Regions from separate parts of the Streptomyces sp. NPDC050610 genome, predicted to be linked through region 1. Evidence: predicted binding sites of a transcription regulator. Region 1 holds the regulator's gene; the other holds the start of a gene.
The links. Region 1 encodes HrcA, which represses chaperone genes, less so after heat shock. Its sites were predicted from a motif close to TTNGCACTCNGNNNNNCNGAGTGCNAA; they were not measured.

Region 1 (10,646 bases):
CGGCCGCCGTGCGACATCGACGACGAACTGCCGCGCTCCGGCCACGGCCTGCGGCTGGTCGCCGAGTGCGCCGAATCCTGGGGCACGACGTACCACCGCACGAGCAAGACCGTCTGGTTCCGGCTGCCCGTCGTGCCCGGCGCCCAGCCGCCGCCCGAGGCCGCCACCGCCGGCGACCAGGCGCTCCTGCGCGACCTGCGCGTCGCCGAGATCCTCGCCCCCGCCCCGCGGCGCGCGGGCGACTGCCCCGCCGACCCGGACTGGATCAGCCACGGCGCGCTCTCGTTCCTCGCCGAGGCGTCCGAGCTGCTCGCCGGGCAGTTCGACGAGGACTTGGTGGCCTCCCTCGCGACCCAGCTCCTCGTGCCCCGGCTCGCCGACTGGTGCGCGGTCTGGCTCGACACCGACGGCCATGTGCCGCGCCTGTCCCGCGTCTGGCACACCAGCGAGAGTCGCATCGAGACGCTGCGGCTCACCCTGGAGAAGGACCCGCCCCGGCCGCCCGCCGCCGCCCTCGGCAGCGCCGTCTCCTGGCCCTGGCCCGGCGAACCCGGCGCGTACGGACCCGGCGGCACCGCCCTCGCCTGCCGGCTCGTCGCCGGGGGCCGCGGCGTCGGCACGATACTGCTCGGCCGGGCCGGACTGACCCGCACCCCCGACGAAGTCGTCGGCCTCATCGAGGACTTCGCGCGCCGCGTCGCGCTCGCCCTCGCCTCCGCCCGGCAGTACACCCGGCAGCTCACCATCAGCCAGGTCCTCCAGCGCGGGCTGCTGCCCCGGAGCCTCGCCGAAATCCCCGGCATCGAGCACGCCATCGTCTACGAACCGCGCGGCGACACCTGCGCGGGCGGCGACTTCTACGACCTCTTCGCGGGCGGCGACGGCCGCTGGTGCTTCGCGCTCGGCGACGTGTGCGGCAGCGGCCCGGAGGCGGCCGTGGTCACCGGCATGGTGCGGCCGTGGATGCGGTCCCTGGCGAAGGAGGGGTACGGGGTCGGCGAGGTGCTCGACCGGATCAACCGGATGCTCGGCGAGGACGCGGTCGAGGGGGTCGTCGGCGCCGTGGGGGCCGTGGCGGCGGCGACGGAGAGCGGACCCGGCGTGCCCGTCGAACCGCCGGAAGACGACGGATCGGACAACGGTTCCCCGCGCTTCCTGTCCCTCGTCTACGGCGCGCTGGTCCCGCTGGGGCCCGGCAAGGGCGTCCGCTGCACCCTCGCCAGCGCCGGCCACCCGCCGCCCCTGCTGCTCAGTCCCGACGGAACGGTCCGGCCCGCCGCCGGCTCCCAGATGCTGCTCGGGGTGGCGGAGAGCTCCACCTATACGAGCGAAACCTTTGACCTCGATCCCGGCGACACCCTGCTGTGCGTGACGGACGGGGTGACGGAGCACCGGCGCGGGCCGGACACGGTGGAGCTGTTCGACGACGATGACGGGTTGGCGGCGGCGCTGAAGGGGTGTGCCGGGCTGAGCGCGGGCGGCGTCGCCGAGCGCATCCGGCGGGCGGTCCACGATTTCGGGGCGAGCGCGCCGGACGACGACCTGGCGCTGCTGGTGCTGCGGGCGCGGTAGCGGGGCCCGAAGAGGCTGCGGTAGCGGGGCCCGAAGAGGCTTGCGGAGCCGGGCGCGGGGCGGCCGGTTCCGGTTCCGGACGGCGCCCGGCGCCGATGCCGGACAATGGAGCCCATGCCTTCCGTACTGCCCGATGGTGAGCCCGTGCCCGACGACGGGGCGCTGCCCCCGCACGCCCTGACCGGGGCGGCGGACCGGCCGCTGGGGTTCTACCTGCACGTTCCGTACTGCGCCACGCGGTGCGGCTACTGCGACTTCAACACCTACACGGCCAGTGAGCTGCGCGGCTCCGGCGGGGCCCTCGCCTCGCGCGACAACTACGCCGAGACGCTGGCGCACGAGATCCGGCTGGCCCGGAAGGTCCTGGGCGACGACCCCCGCCCCGTGGAGACCGTATTCGTCGGCGGCGGCACCCCCACCCTGCTGCCCGCGGCGGACCTGGTGCGCATGCTCGCCGCGATCCGGGACGAGTTCGGGCTCGCGGACGGCGCGGAGATCACCACGGAGGCCAACCCGGAGTCCGTGAACCCGGCATATCTGGCGGAGCTGCGGGCCGGCGGCTTCACGCGCGTCTCGTTCGGAATGCAAAGCGCGCGGCAGCACGTACTGAAGATCCTCGACCGTACGCACACACCCGGCCGGCCCGAGGCGTGTGTGGCCGAGGCGCGCGCCGCCGGGTTCGAGCACGTGAACCTGGACCTGATCTACGGCACGCCGGGGGAGAGCGACGCGGACTGGAAGGCGTCGCTGGAGGCCGCGATCGGGGCCGGCCCCGACCACGTCTCCGCGTACGCGCTGATCGTCGAGGAGGGCACCCAGCTCGCCCGCCGCATTCGCCGCGGCGAGGTCCCGATGACCGACGACGACGTGCACGCGGACCGCTACCTGATGACGGAGGAGGCACTGTCGGGCGCGGGTTTCCGCTGGTACGAGGTGTCGAACTGGGCCACCACGCAAGCCGGCCGCTGCCGCCACAACGAGCTGTACTGGCGCGGCGCCGACTGGTGGGGCGCGGGCCCGGGCGCGCACAGCCACGTGGGCGGCGTGCGCTGGTGGAACGCCAAGCACCCCGGCGCGTACGCCCAGGCGCTCAGCGACGGCCGGTCGCCCGGCGCGGGCCGCGAGCTCCTGTCGGCGGAGGACCGCCGCGTGGAGCGGATCCTGCTGGAACTGCGGCTGAGCGAGGGCTGCCCCCTGGACCTCCTCGCCCCGGCGGGGGCCCGCGCCGCCGCCCGCGCGCTCGCGGACGGACTGCTGGAGCCCGCCCCGTACGAGCGCGGCCGGGCCGTCCTCACGCTGCGCGGCCGGCTGCTGGCGGACGCGGTGGTGCGGGACCTGGTGGACTGAGGGGCTCCCCGGCCTTGAGGGGCCTGAGGAGCGCGGCGCCCCCGCTACCCCGTGACGAAGTCGATCAACTCCTCGACGCGGCCCAGCAGCGCCGGCTCCACGTCCTTGTAGCTGCGCACCCCGCCGAGGATGTGCTGCCACGCGGCGCCCGTGTTCTCCGGCCAGCCCAGCGACCGGCAGACGCCCTTCTTCCAGTCCTGGCCGTGCGGGACCGACGGCCAGCCGGCGATGCCGACGGAGGCCGGCTTCACGGCCTCCCAGACGTCGATATAGGGGTGGCCGACCACGAGAACGTTCGCATCCGTGACCTCCGCCGCGATCCGGGACTCCTTGGAGCCCGGCACCAGGTGGTCGACGAGCACGCCGAGCCGGGCGTCCGGCGCGGGGGAGAAGTCGCGGACGATGGCGGGCAGGTCGTCGATCCCCTCCAGGTACTCGACGACGACGCCCTCGATGCGCAGATCGTCGCCCCAGACGCGTTCGACCAGCTCGGCGTCGTGGCGGCCCTCGACATAGATGCGGCCCGCGCGGGCCACGCGCGCCCGCGCGCCCGGGACGGCCACCGACCCGGAGGCCGTACGGGCCGGGCCCCGCGCGGCCCGCTGCTGCGGCCGTACGAGCGTGACGACGCGCCCCTCCAGCAGGAACCCGCGCGGCTCCATCGGGAAGACCCGGTGCTTGCCGAACCGGTCCTCCAGGGTGACGGTCGGCCCCTGGGCCGTCTTCTCGCACCGGATCACCGCGCCGCAGAAGCCCGTGGCGACCTCCTCGACGACGAGGTCGGGATCGGCCGGCACCTCGGGCGCGGGCGCGGTCTTCTTCCACGGGGGTGTCAGGTCGGGGCCGTACTCTCTGCTGCGCATCCGCCAGACGATAGAAAAAGTGACCGGGCGCGCGTCACGACACGCCGAAGCGGGCCGCCAGAGCGTCGCGTTGATCACGTACGAACCGGGCATCCACCACGGCTCCGTGACCCGGCACGTACACCGCGTCATCGCCGCCGAGCGCCAGCAGCCGGCCGAGGGCGGCCGGCCACTGCCGGGGCAGGGCGTCCGATCCGGCCTGCGGTTCGCCGGACTCCTCGACCAGGTCGCCGCAGAAGACGATCTCCGGCGGGCCCAGCACGCACACCGCCAGATCGTGCGCGGAATGGCCCGGTCCGACGTTGGCGAGCAGCACCTGCCGGCCGCCGAGGTCGAGCGTCAGCTCGCCGCTGACGGTGTGGTGCGGGCGTACGAGCAGGTCGGCGGCTTCCGCGGCGGCGGAGGCGGCCACCCCGTGCCGTACCGCGTCCTGCCGCAGCGCGTCCTTCGCGCCCGCGAGGTGATCATCGAGCCCCACCGCGCCGTACACCTGGACCCCGGCGAAGGCCGCCGTGCCCAGCACATGATCGAAGTGCGGATGCGTCAGAGCGATATGCGTCACGGGACGGCCGAAGAGCCGCCGCACCTCGCGGCGGATCTCCGCGCCCTCGCGCAGCGTCGACCCGGTGTCGACGACCAGTACGCCCGTATCGCCGAGCACGGCCCCCACCGTGCAGTCCCAGCCCGGCAGCCTGCGCCGCACCACCCCCGGCGCGAGCGTTTCCCAGTGCGCCTCTTCCCAACTGCTCTCCATACCCAGACGCTAGACCCTGCGGTCGGACTCCCGCCCGCTCCGAGGCGCCCGGCGCGCGCCCAAGCCGCCGGTCCGCACCGCGGGCGGGCGACGGGAGTTCGCGGGCAGGGTCCGGCGAGAGCGCGATACGGTTGCCTGTCGGACCCGTCCAGCCGACGGGCCCGCCCTTGCCCTGGTCGTGGCACCCGGCCGTACACTGGCTGAGGGTGGCTGGCACTCGTGACCATGGAGTGCCAAGTGGGTGCCGAGTGAGAGACAGGGGAAAGTCCCCGGTGGACGGCTGGACGGGAGGTGTGCGCGATGCTGAACGAACGCAGGCTTGAAGTGCTGCGCGCCATCGTCCAGGACTATGTGGGCACGGAGGAGCCGGTCGGCTCCAAGGCGCTCACCGAGCGGCATCAGCTGGGCGTCTCCCCGGCCACGGTGCGCAACGACATGGCCGCGCTGGAGGACGAGGGCTTCATCGCCCAGCCCCATACGAGCGCGGGCCGCATCCCGACCGACAAGGGCTACCGGCTCTTCGTGGACAAGCTGGCGGGCGTCAAGCCGCTGTCGACGCCGGAGCGGCGGGCCATCCAGAACTTCATGGACGGTGCCGTCGACCTCGACGACGTGGTGGGGCGCACGGTCCGGCTGCTCGCGCAGCTGACCCGGCAGGTCGCCGTGGTGCAGTACCCGTCGCTGACGCGCTCGACCGTGCGCCATGTGGAGCTGCTCTCACTGGCCCCGGCCCGTGTCATGCTCGTACTGATCACGGACACCGGGCGGGTCGAACAGCGTATGGTCGACTGCCCGTCGCCGTTCGGCGAGACGGCGCTCGCGGATCTGCGGGCGCGGCTCAACAGCCGGGTGGTCGGACGCCGGTTCGCGGATGTTCCGCAGCTGGTGCAGGACCTCCCGGAATCCTTCGAAGCGGAGGACAGAGGAACCGTTTCGACGGTCCTGGCGACTCTGCTGGAGACCCTGGTCGAGGAGACCGAGGAGCGGCTGATGATCGGCGGCACCTCCAACCTGACTCGATTCGGGCATGATTTCCCGTTGGTGATCCGGCCGGTGCTGGAGGCGCTGGAGGAGCAGGTCGTGCTCCTCAAGCTGCTCGGCGAGGCCAAGGATTCCGGCATGACTGTACGAATCGGGCATGAGAATGCTCATGAAGGGCTGACGTCCACATCGGTCGTCGCCGTCGGCTACGGTTCGGGCGACGAGGCAGTCGCCAAACTCGGCGTGGTCGGACCGACCCGCATGGACTACCCCGGAACGATGGGAGCGGTACGCGCAGTGGCACGTTACGTCGGACAGATCCTGGCGGAGTCGTAAGTGGCCACGGACTACTACGCGGTCCTCGGCGTACGGCGGGACGCCTCGCAGGACGAGATCAAGAAGGCCTTCCGGAGACTGGCGCGTGAGCTGCACCCGGATGTGAACCCGGATCCGAAGACCCAGGAGCGGTTCAAGGAGATCAACGCCGCTTACGAGGTGCTGTCGGACCCGCAGAAGAAGCAGGTCTACGACCTCGGCGGCGACCCGCTCTCGCAGTCGGCGGGCGGAGGCGGCGCCGGCGGCTTCGGCGCTGGCTTCGGCAACTTCTCCGACATCATGGACGCTTTCTTCGGGCAGTCGTCGCAGCGCGGCCCGCGGTCGCGCACCCGGCGCGGCCAGGACGCCATGATCCGGCTCGACATCGACCTGAACGAGGCCGCGTTCGGCACCACGAAGGACATCCAGGTCGACACGGCGATCGTCTGCGCGACCTGCAGCGGCGAGGGCGCGGCCCCGGGCACGTCCGCCCAGACCTGCGACATGTGCCGCGGCCGCGGCGAGGTCTCGCAGGTCACCCGGTCCTTCCTCGGCCAGGTCATGACCTCGCGGCCGTGCCCGCAGTGCCAGGGCTTCGGCACCGTGGTGCCGACCCCGTGCCCGGAGTGCGCGGGCGACGGGCGCGTACGCTCCCGCCGCACCCTCACGGTCAAGATCCCGGCGGGCGTCGACAAGGGCACCCGCATCCAGCTCGCGGGCGAGGGCGAGGTCGGCCCCGGCGGCGGCCCGGCCGGCGACCTGTACGTGGAGATCCACGAGAACCCGCACCCGGTCTTCCAGCGGCGCGGCGACGATCTGCACTGCACGGTCACCATCCCGATGACCGCGGCGTCCCTGGGCACGAAGGTGCCGCTGGAGACGCTCGACGGGATGGAGGAAGTCGACATCCGGCCCGGCACCCAGTCCGGCCAGTCGATCCCGCTGCACCAGCGCGGCGTCACGCATCTGCGGGGCGGCGGGCGCGGGGACCTCATCGTGCATGTCGAGGTGCTGACGCCCAGCAAGCTGGACCCGCAGCAGGAGGACCTGATGCGGCAGCTCGCGAAGCTGCGGGGCGAGGAGCGGCCCACGGGCGAGTTCAAGCCGGGGCAGCAGGGACTGTTCTCGCGGCTGAAGGACGCTTTCAACGGCCGGTGACGGCGGTAGGGCTGTGCGCGTCCAGCGGCCGGTGACGGCGGGTTGGGCTGTGCGGCATCCAGCGGCCGGTGAAGACCGGTCGGGCTGTGCGGATTCAGCGGCCGGTGACGGCCGGGCGGACTGTGCGGAATTCCGCTCAATGTCTGCCCAACCCTGCTCAGCGGTCCGCCCGAGCGCCCGCCCGACGGCCGTCAGGAGAACGCTCCTGGCGGCCGTTGAGGCGGAATGGTCGCGCAATGGTGGGGCATACCCGTCGATGACGAATCATCGTGGAGGGCGTGACACTATGTGGTCATGCCCTGTGCTCTGACCGATCTTTACCGATACCCGATCGTGCAGGCCCCCATGGCGGGCGGTGCTTCCACTCCCGTATTGGCCGCTGCCGTGAGCGAAGCGGGCGGTCTCGGCTTCCTCGCCGCCGGCTACAAGACGCCGGAGGCGATGTACGAGGAGATCAAGCAGATCCGCAGCCTCACCGACCGGCCCTTCGGCGTGAACCTCTTCATGCCGCAGCCCTCCGTGGCGGACCCGGCGGCGGTCGAGGTCTACCGCGAGCAGCTCGCGGGCGAGGCCGCCTGGTACGAGACGCCGCTCGGGGACACGGACTGCGTCGGCGACGACGCGTACGACGCCAAGCTGGCGATCCTCGCCGACGATCCCGTCCCCGCCGTCTCCTTCACCTTCGGCTGCCCCTCGCGCGCGGTCTTCGAGACATTCGCCAAGGTCGGTACGGCGACGGTCGTCACCGCGACCTCGGCCGCCGAGGCGCAGGCCGCCCAGTGGTCGGGGGCCGACGCCGTCTGCGTCCAGGGCATCGAGGCCGGCGGCCACCAGAGCACCCACCGGGACGACCCGCACGCCGACGGTACGGGCGCGGGCCTGGGGCTCCTCGCGCTGATCACCCAGGTCCGGGAGACCGTGCAGATACCGATCATCGCCGCGGGCGGCCTGATGCGCGGCGCCCAGATCGCCTCGGTGCTCGCCGCGGGCGCGGTCGCCGCCCAGCTCGGCACGGCCTTCCTGGTCTGTCCGGAGTCCGGCGCCCACACGCTCCACAAGCGCGCGCTGACCGACCCGGTGTTCGTACGCACCGAACTCACCCGCGCCTTCTCCGGCCGCCCCGCCCGCGCCCTCGTCAACCGCTTCATGCGCGAACACGGCCCGTACGCCCCGGCCGCTTACCCGCAGCTCCACTTCCTCACCGCGGGCCTGCGCAAGGCCGCGGCGAAGGCGGGCGACCCGCAGGGCATGAACCTGTGGGCGGGCCAGGGCCACCGCCTGGCGCGGGAGCTGCCGGCGGGCCAGCTGGTGGAGGTGCTGACGGCCGAACTTCAGTCGGCGCGGGGGGCGTTGGTGGAGGAGATGATCGGTTCGGCCGACGCGGGCGGACCGGTGGGTTCGAGCGGGCGGCATGCGTCGCAGGGGACGCACGCGGCACACGGGCAGCACGGCTCGCACAGTTCGCGTTCGCAAGGAGAGGTCGTATGACGGCGCCGGTGTTCCTGGCCGACTCGCTGGCGGGGGCGGAGGCGGGCTCCGTCGTCGCTCTCACCGGCCCCGAAGGCCGGCACGCGGTCTCGGTCCGCCGCCTGCGGGTGGGCGAGGAGGTCACCCTCACGGACGGCGAGGGCGTCGGCGCGTACGGCACGGTGGCCGCGCTGGAGGGCAAGGACCGCCTGGAGGTGTCCGTCACGGAGGTCCGTACGGAACCGGCCCCGCGGCCCCGCATCACCGTCGTCCAGGCCCTCCCCAAGGGCGACCGCGGGGAACTGGCGGTGGAGACGATGACGGAGACGGGCGTGGACGCCATCGTCCCCTGGTCGGCTTCGCGCTGCGTCACGCAGTGGAAGGGCGACCGCGGCCTCAAGGCCCTGGGCAAGTGGCGCGCCACGGCCCGCGAGGCGGGCAAGCAGTCCCGCCGCCTGCGATTCCCGCAGGTCTCCGACCTCATGACGACGCGTCAGGTGGCGGCCCTGCTGGCGGACGCCGCGTTCGCCGCGGTCCTCCACGAGGAGGGCAGCGACCCCCTGGCCACCTCCCCCCTCCCGGCGGCCGGCGACCTCGTCCTGATCGTCGGCCCCGAAGGCGGCGTGTCCCCGGACGAGTTGACCGCCTTCGCGGACACGGGCGCGAAACCGTACCGCCTGGGCCCGAGCGTGCTCCGCACCTCCACGGCGGGCACAGCGGCGACGGCGCTGCTGCTGGGACGGACGGGGCGTTGGGCCTGACGGCCCGCTCCGCGAAGAGGCCGCAACGCGGTGCGGGTGCTCAGCCCCCGCTGTGCCCGCTGCCTTTCTCCGGGTTGTCCTCGAAGCACACGACGAAGTCCTTGGCCCCGGCCGCCGTGAGCGTTCCGGTGGTCCCCTTCACATCCCAGCATGAGATCTCGGTGACGGATTCGTCGTCCCGCTTCAGCACCTTGTAGGCGGCGTGCGCGTCCCCGCAGTCGTGTTTCTTGATCTGCGGCTGCTTTTTGGTGCCCGTGTTCTCGAAGCAGTCGCCAGCCTGGATGTCCTCCGCATCGTCCTTGCCGGTGAACCCGTTCACGGCGAAGGAGGCGGCGAGCGCGGCGACGAACAGCCCGAAGATGATTCTGTTCCGGACTATCTTGCGGCGGTTCGGTTTGATCGGGTCGCCCAAGGGCGGCAGGGTGATCAAGGAAGTTCCCCCCGGAAACGATGGTGAAACGATGGTGATCGTCGGCTGTCGAAGGGTGAACGGTAGCGGATGCGAGACCGCCGGCTCAGCCCCGTATGCCTGTTTATGGCATTTGCTCGCAACGGAAATGGCGTGCTCCCTCCCCGAGCCATGTTCTTTTGCCCTGGCATTGCGTCGCGTTGGGCGAGCCGTGGTCTCCGCTTCCTAGGGTGGAACTTTGCGCGGGGGCGGGCAGCGGGGGAGGCGTGCGATGGGCGACGGGCACGACAGTGGCAAGGTCCTGGACATCAAGACGGCGGACATCAAGTCGGTGGCGCCGGTCTTCAAGCGGCAGGGCAAGGAGCTGAGTTCGGCGCTGACCGAACTGATCACCATCTTGGACGGGCTGGGGGAGCCGTGGGGCGAGGACGCGAAGAAGTTCGGGACGGACTATCTCGCCAATGTCCGGTCGATGGAGAGTTCGGCGGGCATTCTGGTGCTGGGACTCGTCAGTGTCCATGAGGCGCTGAGCGATATGGCGGACGGTCATGTCGACAATGACGAGGCGATCGCGGGCATCTTCACCAAGGAGAAGGCCGGGCCGGGCAAGGGCGGCCGGTGAGCGCCGCCGAGAAGGCCAAGGGGATTCTCGAACACCTGGGTCTGCATTGGCCGGCCGGAGATCCGGGAAAGCTGCGGGAAGCGGCCAAGGCGTGGCGGACTTTCGCCGGCCGCGTCGACGATGTGCATACGCCGGTGCACCACGCGGCGTCTTCCCTTATCCACAACAACAAGGGCGAGGCGATCGACGCCTTCGAGGTCTTCTGGTCGCGCTATGCCAAGGACGGCGGCGCGGGCTGGCTGCACGACCTCGCCAAGGCGTCTCGGGATATGGCCGACGGCCTGGACGAGCTCGCCCGTCGGATCGATGACGCCAGGCACAAGTTGTGGACGTCGATCGAGGCCAGTGCCGCGGTCATCGTGGCGGGGGCCGCGGCGACGTGGTTCACCGGCGGGCT
Region 2 (8,507 bases), on a different contig from region 1:
CCCCCGAACTCGAAAGGCTCCTCGCCGATCTGATCGCCTGGGGGCAGCGGGAGGGACAGGTGCCGGCCGGCCTGGACCCCCTGCCCGAAGCCGAGATCCTGCTGGCGACCGCCGACGGGCTACAGACCGGGGTGCTCCTCGGCCAGCGCACCCCCGAGCAGGCCCTCGCCCTCCTCGACCGCCAGCTCGACCGGCTGTTCACCGCCGGAGCCGAGTCGGTGAAGCCGCTCACCGCCCCTGACGCGGACGTACGGGCGTAAGAGCGCCCAGGCACCGGCAAAGCCCGGACACGGAAAAACGCCCGAGGGCGGCACCCCCGCGATGGGGGTGCCGCCCTCGGTCCGTACAGCTATGGGCAGCTGATCCTCAAGAGGATCAGAAGTCCATGTCACCGCCCGGCATGCCGCCGCCGGCCGGGGCAGCGCCCGCCTTCTCCGGCTTGTCGGCGATGACGGCCTCGGTGGTGAGGAAGAGCGCCGCGATGGAGGCGGCGTTCTGCAGCGCGGAGCGCGTGACCTTGGCCGGGTCGATGATGCCCGCGGCGACCAGGTCGATGTACTCGCCGGTCGCGGCGTTGAGGCCGTGACCCGGGGTCAGGTTGCGCACCTTCTCCACGACGACGCCGCCCTCAAGGCCGGCGTTGACCGAGATCTGCTTCAGCGGGGCCTCAAGGGCCAGCTTCACAGCGGCGGCACCGGTGGCCTCGTCGCCCTCAAGGTCGAGCTTCTCGAAGACCGAGACGGTCTGGAGCAGGGCCACGCCACCGCCGGCGACGATGCCCTCCTCGACGGCCGCCTTCGCGTTGCGAACGGCGTCCTCGATGCGGTGCTTGCGCTCCTTGAGCTCGACCTCGGTCGCGGCACCGGCCTTGATGACCGCAACACCGCCGGCGAGCTTCGCCAGGCGCTCCTGCAGCTTCTCGCGGTCGTAGTCGCTGTCCGAGTTCTCGATCTCGGCGCGGATCTGGTTGACGCGACCCTGGACCTGGTCGCTCTCACCGGCACCGTCGACGATGGTCGTCTCGTCCTTGGTGATGACGACCTTGCGGGCGCGGCCGAGCAGGTCGAGACCGGCGTTCTCCAGCTTGAGGCCGACCTCTTCGGAGATGACCGTGCCGCCGGTGAGGATGCCGATGTCGCCGAGCATGGCCTTGCGACGGTCACCGAAGCCCGGAGCCTTGACGGCGACGGACTTGAAGGTGCCGCGGATCTTGTTGACGACGAGCGTGGACAGCGCCTCGCCCTCGACGTCCTCCGCGATGATCAGCAGCGGCTTGCCCGACTGCATGACCTTCTCCAGCAGCGGAAGGAGGTCCTTCACGTTGCCGATCTTGGAGTTGACGATCAGGATGTACGGGTCGTCGAGCGACGCCTCCATACGCTCCATGTCGGTGGCGAAGTAGGCGGAGATGTAGCCCTTGTCGAAGCGCATGCCTTCGGTGAGCTCAAGCTCCAGGCCGAAGGTCTGCGACTCCTCGACCGTGATGACGCCTTCCTTGCCGACCTTGTCCATGGCCTCGGCGATCAGCTCGCCGATCTGGGTGTCGGCGGCGGAGATGGAGGCGGTCGAAGCGATCTGCTCCTTGGTCTCCACGTCCTTGGCCTGCTCCAGCAGGGCGGCGGAGACGGCCTCGACGGCCTTCTCGATGCCGCGCTTGAGGGCCATCGGGTTGGCGCCGGCGGCTACGTTGCGCAGGCCCTCGCGGACCAGCGCCTGCGCCAGGACGGTCGCGGTCGTCGTGCCGTCACCGGCGACGTCGTCCGTCTTCTTCGCGACCTCCTTGACCAGCTCGGCGCCGATCTTCTCGTACGGGTCCTCGAGCTCGATCTCCTTGGCGATGGAAACACCATCGTTGGTGATCGTGGGGGCGCCCCACTTCTTCTCGAGGACGACGTTGCGACCCTTGGGGCCCAGGGTCACCTTGACGGCGTCGGCGAGCTGGTTCATGCCGCGCTCGAGGCCGCGCCGTGCCTCCTCGTCGAACGCGATGATCTTGGCCATGTGAAGTGGTCCTCCCGGACAGAAGGGGTTCCCCCGGCTCCCTGCAAGGAGCTTGGGGGCGGATTTCTCCGGACCGTGTGGCGCCCGCGACGGACGGCCTGCAGCCTTGTGGTTCCTTGCCCCACCCGGCGTACGGGCCTCACCGACCCGGTCCTTTTTCTGTCACTCTCACTGGGAGAGTGCTAAGCCCAATGATTAGCACTCGCCCCCCTTGAGTGCAAGCGGCTTCACAGACCCGGCGCGCACTCATGAGGCGGGTGGGGCGCGGGGAGAGAAGCGGGACGGGCGACGTTCCAGGACGCGGGACGGGCGAAGTCCCGGCAGGCGGAACAAGGGACGCCCCCGCAGGCGGAACAGGCGACACCCCGACAGGCGGGACGCCCCCCGGTCCCATCCGCGCCGACCCCCGGTCCGGCCCGGGGCGCACGAAGGGCCCGCACCTCGGAAGGTACGGGCCCCACATGTGAGTGAGCCGGTGGTCGATCGCGCCGAGATCAGACGGCGAGCTTGACCATGTCCGCCTGCGGCCCCTTCTGGCCCTGCGAGATCTCGAACTCGACTCGCTGACCCTCCTCGAGGGTGCGGTAGCCGTCCATCTGAATCGCGCTGTAGTGGACGAATACATCCGCACCACCGTCGACCGCGATGAAGCCGTACCCCTTCTCCGCGTTGAACCATTTGACGGTGCCCTGAGCCATGCCTAACTCCCCTATTACTGGCCCTTGCGCAGGACCGCACTTCGCGGACCCGGGTCAGACCTCACCCCCTGACAGGTGGGGGTGTGCGCCGGAACGCGTCGACCGCGGCTGAATGTATCTGCACGGATGCCGTCTGCAACAGGTCAATCGGACGAGAATTCCGGCGGTGGCCGACCGACGCTATGCGGAGGATTCCCAGCATTCCGGGGCAAGTCGGGCCGGGCATAGCGCAACATACCCGACAATTCGCGCACAGTCTTTGCACGTAACTTGACGGGTTCTCATATGCGTTCGGCACTCACGCCGGAGGGGGATCGTCCTCAACTGTATCGCCATTCAACAGACGGAATCGCCCCGTCCGTTTCCGGCCGGGGCGATTCGGAGGTGATTCAGAGGTGATTCGGGGGCGATCCGGAGGTGATCCGAGGGCGATTCGGAAGCGATTCGAGGAAGATCGAGAACGATCGGGGACGACCGCGGACGATCAGGGGTGCTCCGGGAGGACGACGCGGGAAGCGTCGGGTGTTCCGGAAGGAGGACCGGGGAAGCCTCGGAGGTGTTCCGGAAAGAGGGCCCGGGAAGCCTCGGGGCAGGAGTCAGCAGCCGCCCGCGACCGCCGGGATGATCGAGATGCCCGCGCCGTCCGGCGTCGCCGCCTGGAGGCCCCCTTCGAAGCGCACGTCGTCGTCGTTGACGTACACGTTCACGAAGCGGCGCAGCTTCCCGGCGTCGTCCAGTACGCGCGCGGCGATGCCCGGGTGGTTCCGCTCCAGGGAGTCGATGACCTCGGCGACGGTGGCGCCCTCGGCCGGCACCTCGGCCTTGCCGCCGGTGTACGTGCGGAGAATGGTAGGAATTCGGACGTTGACGCTCATGACGGTTCCCTTCGGTGGTGGACGGGGTGGGCCTGGGGCGGGGTCAGCCGGCCAGGCCGGCGGCGCGGAAGGCGTCCAGGCTGGGGCGGATCGTCGCGGTGGGCCCGGTGGTCGGCGCCACCGCGTCCAGCGTCTTGAGGCCGTCGCCGGTGTTCAGGACGACCGTGGTCAGGGCCGGGTCGAGCAGCCCGTTCTCGATCAGCTTCTTGGTGACGCCGACCGTCACGCCGCCCGCGGTCTCCGCGAAGACGCCCTCCGTACGGGCCAGCAGCTTGATCGCCTCCACCACCCGCTCGTCGTCGACGTCCTCGACCGCGCCGCCGGTGCGCCGGGCGATGTCGAGCACGTACGGGCCGTCCGCCGGGTTGCCGATGGCGAGCGACTTGGCGATGGTGTCCGGCTTCTGCGGCCGTACGACGTCGTGGCCCGCCTTGAAGGCCGTGGAGACGGGCGAGCACCCCTCGGCCTGGGCGCCGAAGATCTTGTACGGGCGGTCCTCGACCAGCCCGAGCCGGATCAGCTCCTTGAGCCCCTTGTCGATCTTCGTGAGCTGGGAGCCGGACGCGACCGGGATGACGATCTGGTCCGGGATCCGCCAGCCGAGCTGCTCGCAGATCTCGTACGCGAGCGTCTTGGAGCCCTCGCCGTAGTACGGGCGCAGGTTGACGTTGACGAAGCCCCAGCCCTCGCCCGCCGGGTCGCCGATGAGCTCGGAGCAGAACCGGTTGACGTCGTCGTAGTTGCCCTCGATGCCGACGAGGTCGCCGCCGTAGACCGCGGCCATGACGACCTTGCCCTGCTCCAGGTCGTGCGGGATGAACACGCAGGACTTGAAGCCGGCACGGGACGCCGCGGCGCCGACCGCGCCCGCGAGGTTGCCGGTCGAGGAACAGGAGAGGGTGGTGAAGCCGAAGGCGCGGGCGGCCTCGACGGCGATGGCGACGACGCGGTCCTTGAAGGAGTGCGTCGGGTTGCCCGAGTCGTCCTTGACGTACAGGCCGCCGGTGACGCCCAGCTCGCGGGCGAGGCGGTCGGCCTTGACCAGCTTGGTGAAGCCGGGGTTCAGACTCGGCTTGCCGGCCACGTCGGCCGGGACCGGGAGCAGCGGCGCGTACCGCCAGATGTTGTCGGGGCCGGCCTCGATCCGCCGGCGCAGGTCCTCCGGGTCGCCCGTCGGCAGCTCGTACGCCACCTCAAGGGGGCCGAAACAGGCCTCGCAGGCGAAGATCGGGCCGAGGGCGAAGCGCTCGCCGCATTCGCGGCAGGAGAGCGCCACGGCGGGACCGAGGTCTACGGGAGTGGCGGAAGTGGTCGTTTCTGCGGCTTGCACAGCCATGGAGGCGAGGCCCTTTCTCCTCATCTTCCCCGCGGCGCATCTCGCCGCGAGCCGGAATTGGCACCTTCCCCACCGGGAGCCTCGCGAATAGTTCGACGAGACCGGCGGGAGGGTTGCCGGGGCTTCAACGGGCCGTTCCCTCTGCCCCTCTGGATGAGCGGTATGGCACTGGGCGGGGCCCAGGCGTTTGTCGGCGCGCGACCCCGACATGCGTCGGACATCCGCGTTGTTCAAGACTGTAACCGAAGCCCCGGACGGTTGAGACAGCCGTCCGAACCGCGAGATGCATCACATAAGGAGACGTTCGACGTGCTGGAAGAGGTCGAGCACTGGCTGAAGCAGCGCTCTTGGTCCGCCGCCGACCGCCCGCTCGACCAGCTGCTCGCCGCGAAACGCGCCGCCGGTTCGCGCGGCACGGTGAGCGTGGTGCTGCCCGCCCTCGACGAGGAGGCGACGGTCGGCGAGATCGTCGCCGCCATCCGCCGCGAGCTGATGGCCGGGCCCGTGCCGCTGGTGGACGAGCTGGTGGTGCTGGACTCCGGCTCCACCGACCGTACGGCCGCCGTCGCGGCGGCGGCCGGGGCGCGGGTCGTGCACCGGGACTCGGTGCTGCCGCGGCTGCCCGCGCTGCCGGGCAAGGGCGAGGTGCTGTGGCGGTCGCTGCTGGCGACCAGCGGCGAGATCGTCTGCTTCGTCGACGCCGACCTGCGGGAGTTCTCCGCGGACTTCGTCTCCGGCATCGTCGGCCCCCTGCTGACCGACCCGGACGTGCACTTCGTCAAGGCGATGTACGACCGTCCGCTCGGCGACGCGGCCGGGCAGGGCGGCCGGGTCACGGAACTGGTGGCCCGCCCGCTGCTCAACCTGCACTGGCCGCTGCTGGCGGGCTTCGTGCAGCCGCTCGGCGGCGAGTACGCGGCGCGGCGCTCGCTGCTGGAGCGGCTGCCGTTCCCCGTCGGCTACGGGGTGGAGCTGGGCCTCCTCGTCGACGCCCTGCACACGGTGGGCCTGGACGCGCTCGCGCAGGTCGACGTGGGCGTGCGCAAACACCGCCACCAGGACGGCCAGGCACTGGGCCGGATGGCCGCCGCCATCTACCGCACCGCTCAACTCCGCCTGGCACGCGGGCATTTGGTGCGCCCCGCGCTGACGCAGTTCGACCGGGGAGAGGACGGATTCGTGGCGCGTACGCACGCGGTGGACACCGAGGAACGACCGCCGATGGCGGAGATACCGGAGTACGTGGAACGCCGGGCGGCGTAGCTCCCTGCCGGGGCTCCGCCCCGGACCCCGGTCCTCAAACGCCGGACGGGCTGAATTGGCACTCCTCCGGATGGTGTGCGGGCGTTTGAGCCCGAGCGGCAGCGGCTAGGCTCGCGGCATGGCCTCCCAGCACGGCGCCCAGGTCCTTGTCGCGTCCAACCGCGGCCCGGTCTCCTACGCGCGGGGCGACGACGGGTCGCTCACCGCCAAGCGCGGCGGCGGCGGCCTGGTCTCCGGGCTGTCGGCCATCGGACCGGAGGCGGACGCCGTCTGGGTGTGCGCCGCGCTCGGGGACGGCGACCGGGAGGCCGTACGGCGCGCCGAGGGCGGCCATCTGCCGGCCGGCGACTCGGGCGGGCAGCGCGTCCGGATGCTGGACATCGCGCCCGACGTCTTCGCCGCCGCGTACAACGGCGTCGCCAACTCCGTGCTGTGGTTCGTCCACCACCTGCTGTACGAGACGCCGCTGGAGCCCGTCTTCGACGCGGGCTTCCGGGAGCAGTGGGAGGCGTACGAGGCGTACAACGCGGCCTTCGCGGACGCGCTGGCCGCCGAGGCCGCGCCGGGCGCCGCCGTGCTGGTGCAGGACTACCACCTCACGCTGGTCCCCGGCATGCTCCGCGAGCGCCGCCCCGACCTGCGCGTCGGCCACTTCTCGCACACCCCGTGGGCCCCGCCGGACTACTACCGGCTGCTGCCCGACGACGTCGCGGCCGAGGTGCTGCGCGGGGTGCTGGGCGCGGACCGCGCGGCGTTCCTCACCCGGCGCTGGGCGGACGCGTTCATCGCCTGCTGCCGGGACGTGCTCGGCGCGAGCGCCGCCGACGACGGCGGTTCCGTCACCTTCGAGGGCCGTACGACGCGCATCGGCGTGCACGGGCTCGGGGCCGACGCCGACTTCCTGCGGAAGCGCTCGCACGAGGCGGACGTCGAGGAGCGGATGGCGGCCCTGCGCGACCAGATCGGCGGCTCGGGCCGCAAGACCGTCGTCCGCGTCGACCGCACGGAGCTGTCCAAGAACATCGTGCGCGGCCTGCTCGCCTACCGGCTGCTGCTGGAGCGGCGCCCCGAGTGGCGCGGCGAGGTCGTGCACGTCGCCTTCGCCTATCCCTCGCGGCAGGACCTGGCCGTGTACCGCGACTACACGGCGCGCGTGCGGAGCGTCGCCGAGGAGATCAACGCGGAGTTCGGGCGCGAGGGCTGGCAGCCGGTCGCGCTGCACGTCAAGGACGATTTCGCGCGCTCCCTGGCCGCGTACCGGCTCGCGGACGTCGCCCTCGTCAACCCCATCCGGGACGGCATGAACCTCGTGGCGAAGGAGGTTCCGGTCGTCTCCGACGAGGGGTGCGCGCTGGTGCTGTCGCGGGAGGCGGGGGCGTACGAGGAGCTGGGCCAGGACGCGATCACCGTCAATCCGTACGACGTGGAGGCCACCGCCCGCGCGCTGCACGAGGCGCTGACGATGGCGCGCGACGAACGGGCCGAGCGCACGAAGCGGCTGGCCGCGGCGGCGACGGCGCTGCCGCCCGCGCAGTGGTTCATGGCCCAGCTGCGGGCGCTGGACGGCTAGAAACCGGTCGGCTTCCCGTCGGAGGGGGCCGGGCGCAGGATCGTATACAGCCGGGTCTACCGTGGTTCGGCGTGACAGCGACAGCGATTTTCGGGGCTTCCGCGTTCTTTGCGGCTTCTGGCCCGTCCGGGCCTCATGGGGTCACCACCGCATCGGGGCTGCCCGAGCCGACGATCGGGCGCATGGTCACGAGCTGGCAGCTCGACCCGTACGCGCTCGTGCTGGTCCTCGTCCTCGGCGGGCTCTACGCGTGGGGCGTGGCGCGGGTGGTGCGGCGCGGCGAGCGGTGGTCGGCGGGGCGCAGCGCGTCGTTCTGCCTGATCGGGCTCGGCGCGATCGTGGTGGCGACGATGTCGGGGCTGGCCGTCTACGACCATGTCCTGTTCTGGCCCGCCGCCGTGCAGAACATCGTCCTCGACCTGATCGGCCCGCTCGGCATCGCGCTGGGCGACCCGCTGTCGCTGGCGGCGCGGGCACTGCCGCCGGAGGGCCGCGCGGCGCGCCGGCTCCAGGGGGCGATCAGCGGCCGCGTGCTGCGGCTGCTGACGTTTCCGATGGTCAGCACGGCGCTGGTGTTCGCCTCCGAGATGCTGATCTATTTCACGCCGTACTTCGAGACGGCGCTGCGCCACGACGCGCTGCACGAGCTGATGTACCTGCAACTGCTGGTGGTCGGCACGCTGTTCGTGCTTCCGATGCTAACCCGCCAGGACCTGCTGCCGTCCTGGTGCGGCCACCCGATCCGGGCGGCGTTCATCTTCGTG

Region 2: the regulator HrcA is predicted to act here: its motif matches at 2,161-2,187, upstream of groL (chaperonin GroEL).

What each region holds. Positions count from the first base shown of each region.
Region 1 is NZ_JBFAIV010000013.1:29,374-40,019, reverse strand. Features, by position in the region: gene AB0I22_RS17900 (ATP-binding SpoIIE family protein phosphatase) at 1-1,572, shown strand, start outside; gene hemW (radical SAM family heme chaperone HemW) at 1,687-2,919, shown strand; gene AB0I22_RS17890 (DUF3097 domain-containing protein) at 2,964-3,782, opposite strand; gene AB0I22_RS17885 (MBL fold metallo-hydrolase) at 3,817-4,536, opposite strand; gene hrcA (heat-inducible transcriptional repressor HrcA) at 4,837-5,853, shown strand; gene dnaJ (molecular chaperone DnaJ) at 5,854-6,990, shown strand; gene AB0I22_RS17870 (nitronate monooxygenase) at 7,285-8,478, shown strand; gene AB0I22_RS17865 (16S rRNA (uracil(1498)-N(3))-methyltransferase) at 8,475-9,218, shown strand; gene AB0I22_RS17860 (hypothetical protein) at 9,259-9,630, opposite strand; gene AB0I22_RS17855 (hypothetical protein) at 9,899-10,249, shown strand; gene AB0I22_RS17850 (DUF6531 domain-containing protein) at 10,246-10,646, shown strand, end outside.
Region 2 is NZ_JBFAIV010000076.1:510-9,016, reverse strand. Features, by position in the region: gene AB0I22_RS39305 (TetR/AcrR family transcriptional regulator) at 1-260, shown strand, start outside; gene groL (chaperonin GroEL) at 376-2,001, opposite strand; gene AB0I22_RS39295 (cold-shock protein) at 2,496-2,699, opposite strand; gene AB0I22_RS39290 (ubiquitin-like small modifier protein 1) at 3,296-3,574, opposite strand; gene thrC (threonine synthase) at 3,618-4,910, opposite strand; SAM riboswitch class I at 4,928-5,070, opposite strand; gene AB0I22_RS39280 (glucosyl-3-phosphoglycerate synthase) at 5,220-6,173, shown strand; gene AB0I22_RS39275 (trehalose-6-phosphate synthase) at 6,292-7,743, shown strand; gene AB0I22_RS39270 (cytochrome c oxidase assembly protein) at 7,926-8,507, shown strand, end outside.